Prochlorococcus marinus str. MIT 1013: one gene and its partner. The protein of the gene in region 1 interacts with the protein of each later gene in a pairwise test. Links are inferred from orthologs where the notes say so. Each region holds a gene or a part of one and is shown on either strand. Other genes may lie near its edges.

Evidence for each region.
Region 2: the proteins of gyrB (region 1) and gyrA interact in binary tests that used the Escherichia coli proteins (3 or more experiments, as listed by UniProt). The link is inferred for Prochlorococcus marinus str. MIT 1013 from one-to-one orthologs.

What each region holds. Positions count from the first base shown.
Region 1 is NZ_CP114778.1:1,307,507-1,310,676, forward strand. What follows is about bases 225-3,170. They hold gyrB (DNA topoisomerase (ATP-hydrolyzing) subunit B), read right to left. Parts: upstream 2,709-3,170; coding sequence 741-2,708; downstream 225-740. Other genes in these bases: O5633_RS07780 (CrcB family protein), read right to left, coding at 225-398; O5633_RS07785 (hypothetical protein), read right to left, coding at 400-741; miaA (tRNA (adenosine(37)-N6)-dimethylallyltransferase MiaA), read left to right, coding at 2,880-3,170. In the rest of the region: O5633_RS07775 (fluoride efflux transporter FluC), read right to left, coding at 1-22; more of O5633_RS07780, read right to left, coding at 15-224. UniProt on the Escherichia coli protein: DNA gyrase negatively supercoils closed circular double-stranded DNA in an ATP-dependent manner to maintain chromosomes in an underwound state.
Region 2 is NZ_CP114778.1:691,533-694,905, reverse strand. What follows is about bases 1-3,149. They hold gyrA (DNA gyrase subunit A), read left to right. Parts: upstream 1-330; coding sequence 331-2,949; downstream 2,950-3,149. Other genes in these bases: crtL (lycopene beta cyclase), read left to right, coding at 2,946-3,149; O5633_RS04490 (GuaB3 family IMP dehydrogenase-related protein), read right to left, coding at 1-76. Outside these bases: more of crtL, read left to right, coding at 3,150-3,373. UniProt on the Escherichia coli protein: A type II topoisomerase that negatively supercoils closed circular double-stranded (ds) DNA in an ATP-dependent manner to maintain chromosomes in an underwound state.

The sequences.
Region 1 (3,170 bases):
TGTTTTTCAAAAGATTATCCACTGTATTGATTAGATAAGAACAATCCAAACGCCAAAGAAACTATTCCAGAAGCAATTGAGATAATTAATAATTTTAATGCCCTAAAAAATTTAAATTTAATAAATAAATCAAATAGGTTATGTATAAACGAAGAAAAAGTACTTAGGCTTCCCAAAAAACCTATTGAAAAAAATAATACTAATTCAAAAGAAAAATTGAAATATCTAATCTGGGGGACAGCAGAAAGAAAAAAACCCAGAAGAAAAGAAGAAAAATTATTGATGATTAGAATAGCTACATAATTAGCTATTTTTAATTTTTCTAGTTTCTTATACAATATAAATCTCATATTAGCACCGAATGCTGCACCTATAGAAACCAAAAAAACGTCTTTCAATTTATAAAATATCTTTAATATTTACCCATCCTTTTCTATAAAACAAATGATAAGAATCCTGACTAATAACATTAACTAATAACCATTTACCGCTATTATCACAATCCCAAAATTTGATAACATTAACTGGAGTTCCAGCTTTAACTGTAGTTAAAATAGATGAATTCTTAGAGACCGAGGAAAGCAAATTAAATTCTTTTAAAGCAATCAATGGTGCCGTAATATTATCTTTTCTTTGTTGAACTATTGATTTTTGAGCACCTCCAGCAGGTAATGTAGTTGGAACTACTAATGCAATTCCTAACAACCAAGTCCAAACTATAAAAGTACTAAGTAAATTCATCAAATATCTAAAGTTGCAAGATCAAGTTCAACGCTATGAGTTTCAATAAATTCTCTTCTTGGTGCAACCTTATCACCCATTAAAATTGTAAATATTCTATCGGCCTCCAAAGCGTCCTCTATTTCAACTCTTTTCATCATTCGAGTTGAAGGATCCATTGTTGTTTCCCACAATTGTTTTGGCATCATTTCTCCTAAGCCTTTAAATCTTTGAATCGTATAATTGGCCTTTTCTCCAAAATTTGAAAGAGTTTTTTGTAAATCGGATTCGTTATAGCAATAAGTATGATTCTTTCCTCTTTCTACTTTGTAAAGAGGAGGGCAAGCAATATATATATATCCCCCTTCTACAAGAGCCTTTTGATACCTATAAAAGAAAGTCAAAAGCAAAGTTCTAATATGCGCACCATCAACATCAGCATCAGTCATTATCACTACTCTGTGATATCTGAGATTTTTCACTTCAAAATCTTCTCCTTTAATTCCCAAACCTAGAGCTGTTATTAAAGATTGGATCTCAGTATTTTTATAAATCTTCGCATCATCAGTTTTTTCAATATTTAAGATTTTTCCTCTCAAAGGTAAAATTGCTTGAAATTTCCTATCTCTTCCTTGCTTCGCTGATCCACCAGCAGAATCACCCTCAACGATGTAAATTTCTGATTCTGATGGATCTCTTGAACTGCAATCTGCCAACTTTCCTGGCAATGTAGAACTTTCTAAGACACTTTTCCTGCGAACAAGCTCTCTAGCTCTTCTTGCTGCTTCAGCAGCATTAAAAGCTTGAATTGCTTTCTCTAAAATTAAATCAATCACACCAGGATTAAACTCTAAGTATTGACTTAGAGACTCCCCCACTAAGCTATCTACAATTCCTCGCACTTCAGTATTACCTAATTTTGTTTTTGTTTGACCCTCAAATTCTGGGTCTGGAACTTTTACAGATAGAACAGCTGTTAATCCTTCTCTAATATTTTCTCCTGCTAAGTTCGAATCTCCCTCTTTTCTTTTACCTCTTTTTTTTGCAAACGAATTCAAAGTTCTTGTTAATACTGTTTTTAATCCCTCAATATGAGTACCACCATCTATCGTTCGAATATTATTAGCAAATCCTAGAATGCTATCTGAATAAGCATCAACACACCACTGCATTGCTGCTTCAACTTGAACTCCATCTTTTTCTGAATTGACATAAATAATTTCTGGATGTAATGAGTCTTTTTCTTTAGTCATATAATCCACATATTCTTTAATACCTCCCTCATAAAAATAAATTTCCTCATGAGGCTGTTGATCAACATCTAACGACTTCTTTCTCTCGTCACGAAAAACAATACGTACCCCTCCATTCAAATAAGCAAGTTCTCTAAGTCTCGATGACAATATTCCATATTCAAAAGTTATACCATCAGTAAAAATCTGATCATCAGGTTTAAAACAAACCGTAGTTCCAGTTAATTCATGGTCCGATTTCGAGAGATTCTCTGATTTTAAATTCCCAATTGATGCACCTCTTTCGAATCTCTGGAAATGAACTTTCTTTTGTCGACGGACGGTGACCTCTACCCACTCACTCAAAGCGTTGACTACAGAAATACCAACACCATGCAAACCTCCAGAGACTTTGTATCCACCACTTCCAAATTTTCCACCTGCATGCAAAACAGTTAGTACTGTCTCTAATGCACTTTTACCTGTGCGAGGATGAATATCTGTTGGAATGCCACGACCATTGTCAGTTATGGATGCTGAGCCATCTTCACAAAGTAAAATTGTAATTTCATCACAGTGACCAGCAAGCGCCTCATCCACAGCATTATCAACAACTTCATAAACAAGATGATGAAGCCCTTTAGGCCCTGTTGAGCCTATATACATTCCAGGGCGTTTTCTAACAGGTTCAAGTCCTTCTAAAACTTGGATCTGCTCAGCACCATATGCAGCTTGGACTTTTGAATCTTTACTCATTCGGATTAAAGCAAACAGGCAAGATTGTCTTTGATAAGAGCATTAGTCGAAACCTTTCCTGCAATTTCAATTTAACATTGGTGACAGAAAAATCTTAGGAAAATTTTAAAACCCAATCAAAAAAATTAATTGTCATGCACTTACTGCTAATAAACCTTCTGAACGTGAATTATGCAAGCTAATAAACCTGTTGTCATAGCTCTAATGGGTCCAACTGCTAGCGGTAAAACTGAACTAGCAATTGATATTGCTAGAAAACTCAACACCAATATTCACAATGTTGATTCGCGTCAAATTTACATTGACATGAATATTGGGACGGCGAAACCAACTCGAGAGCAACAAGAACAAGTTCCTCATTTTTTAATTGATTTATGCTTCCCTTCTAATCCAATAAATCTTCATGAATTTCAATTGATTGCAATTAGTTCTATGGAGAATGAATTAAAAAAAAGAAATTTA
Region 2 (3,373 bases), 620 kb from region 1 along the record:
CTCCTGGGACCAATGCAATTTCATCGATTCCGTAGGCTCTTCGAACAGTTTTGGTGCGTCCTAGTTGAATATTCACACCTAAATTTTGTAAGTTCTCGTCAAACTACCAACTGAAGTGCCAAATTGTTCAAATGTTGGGAATAGATAATCAAGATTTTTCTTATTTTTTCAGATTAATTAGATGATTTATGAATGCTTTGAGAGAAATTTATACCATGTTTTTGTAATAGTTGATTTTGTCAGAGGTGATTTACTTTCAGATATATGGGTATTTACTTTAAAAGGTTTATTAATGCTCAGATGTTCTTATAATTGGTAAAACCCTTTTATATGGCTGATCCATTGGGACCTAATAGTACTGGTCCCGGGGAATCCGACGATCGGATCATCCAGACTGACTTAAGAAACGAAATGTCGCGTTCCTATTTGGAATACGCGATGAGTGTAATTGTTGGGAGAGCTCTACCTGATTCGAGAGATGGACTTAAGCCAGTTCATCGTAGGATTCTTTACGCGATGTATGAACTAGGGCTGACTAGTGATAGACCATATAGAAAATGTGCACGTGTTGTTGGAGAAGTTTTAGGTAAATTCCATCCCCATGGTGATACCGCCGTTTATGACGCTTTGGTCAGAATGGCACAAGATTTTTCTATGCAAATGCCTCTAATTGATGGGCATGGGAATTTTGGATCAGTTGATAATGATCCTCCTGCTGCAATGAGATATACAGAATCCAGATTGCAATCTTTAACCACTGATAGTTTGCTGGAAGATATTGAATCAGAAACAGTTGATTTCGCCGATAACTTTGATGGATCTGTACAAGAACCAACAGTATTGCCGGCAAGAATTCCTCAATTGTTATTAAATGGTTCGTCTGGAATAGCTGTAGGTATGGCAACTAACATACCTCCACATAATCTGGTCGAATTGATTGATGGCTTGATGGCTTTAATAGCTAATCCTGAGTTAGAAGAAATAGAGTTGATGAATATAATCAAAGGTCCAGATTTTCCAACTGGCGGTCAGATACTTGGTAGAAGTGGAATTAAGGAAACATATCTTTCTGGTAGAGGTTCAATAACAATGCGTGGAGTTGCTGAAATAGAAACTATTGAGAATCCTGGGAGACCAGATAGGGATGCAGTTATAATTACTGCACTTCCTTATCAAACAAATAAAGCAGCGTTAATAGAACGAATTGCTGATATGGTCAACGACAAAAAACTTGAAGGCATTGCAGATATAAGAGATGAAAGTGATAGAGATGGAATGAGAATTGTTGTTGAATTAAGAAGAGATTCTTATCCTCAAGTTGTTTTAAATAATTTATTCAAACTTACTCCTTTACAGACTAATTTCAGTGCAAATATGCTTGCATTAGTTGATGGTGAGCCTGTTACATTGTCACTTAGAAAGATGTTGAAAGTATTTTTAGATTTCAGAGTAGAAACTATCCAAAAAAGGACTAAATATCTATTAAAGAAGGCAGAAAGTAGGGATCATATTTTATTAGGGTTATTATTAGCTTTAGATCAGCTAGATGAAATAATTAGTCTTATAAGATCAGCCTCTGACTCTGCTACTGCTAAAAGTAAATTACAAGAACTGCATGGCTTAACAGGTATTCAGTCTGACGCTATTTTGCAGATGCAGTTAAGAAGACTTACCGCTTTAGAGGCAGATAAGATAAGACTTGAACATGAGGAGTTGGTTGAAAAAATAATAGATTTAAAAGATATTTTAAATAAGAAAGAAAGAGTATTTGAAATAACAAAAATAGAATTGAATGAAATAAAAGATAAATATAATACCCCAAGAAGAACAGAAATTCTTGATCTTGGAGGGGGCCTTGAGGATATTGATTTAATTGCAAACGAAAGATCAGTTGTTTTGTTGACTGAGACAGGGTATTTGAAAAGGATGCCTGTTAATGAATTTGAAGCAACAAGTCGAGGTACTAGAGGTAAAGCTGGAACGCGAAGCCAAGGAGAGGAGGAGGTGAAAAAATTTATTAGCTGTAAAGACCATGATAGCCTCCTCCTTTTTAGTGATAGAGGAGTTGCTTATGCTCTACCTGCGTATAGAGTTCCGCAATGTAGTAGAACTGCAAAAGGTACTCCTATTGTTCAATTGCTTCCTATACCACGGGAAGAAGCTATCACTTCATTGCTTTCTGTGAGTTCTTTTGATGATGAAAACTATTTATTGATGCTTACTAGGGGGGGATATATAAAAAGAACACCTCTTTCAGCTTTCAGCAAGATTAGAGCAAATGGACTAATTGCAATAGGTTTAGAGGATGGAGATGCTTTGACTTGGGTTCGATTGGCTGAGTCTGGAGATAGCGTTTTGATTGGTTCCAAAAATGGAATGACAATTCATTTTAGATTAAATGATTCAGAATTACGCCCTTTAGGCAGATCAGCAAGAGGAGTTAAGTCAATGAATCTGAAGTTGGGAGATTCTTTAGTAAGTATGGATGTTTTATCTAATGAGTTAGCTGATCATGTTGATAAAAGTGAAGAAGAAGAACTAAAGGATGAATCATCACAATCTGAAGGCCCTTGGGTACTTGTTGCCTCTGGAAGCGGACTAGGGAAAAGAGTCCCTGTGACTCAATTTCGTCTGCAAAAAAGAGCAGGAATGGGATTAAGAGCAATAAAATTCAGAAAAGATGGAGATGAACTTGTAGGTTTAAGAGTTTTAGGTAAAGGAGAAGAATTATTATTAGTTAGTGAAAGAGGAGTAATTGTTAGGACTAGTGCGGATAAGATCTCTCAACAATCTAGAGCTGCAACTGGGGTAAGGATTCAGAAGCTTGATAATGGAGATAAATTGTCGGAGGTTGTTTTAGTTCCTCCAGAACAAATTAATGATTATGAAGAAAAAGAATCATTTACAACTAAGGAATCAATAAATACTGAATCAACGTCAAAAAATTGAAATTGAATAATTCTGCTGATGTATTAGTTATGGGGGCAGGACCTGCTGCTCTTTGCATCACTGCTGAGTTGGTTCAACAAGGACTTAATGTTGAGGCAATAGCTTCTAAGTCCCCTTTAGAACCTTGGCCCAATACTTATGGGATATGGGCGTCTGAACTTGAGTCTATAAATATGCAAGAATTATTAAAATATAGATGGAAAGATACTGTTAGTTTCTTTGGAGATGGATTAAGTAAAAAGGGTAATAGTTGCACTAATCACTATCTTGATTACGGCCTTTTTAATTCAATTAATTTTCAGGAGGCACTTCTAGAGAGATGCAATGGACTTTCTTGGCAAGTAGAAACCGTCAAAAATATTGATTTTAGTGAAAGAGAAACGGTTGTTATTTGCAATTCTGGGAAAAAATATTTTGCTAGGCT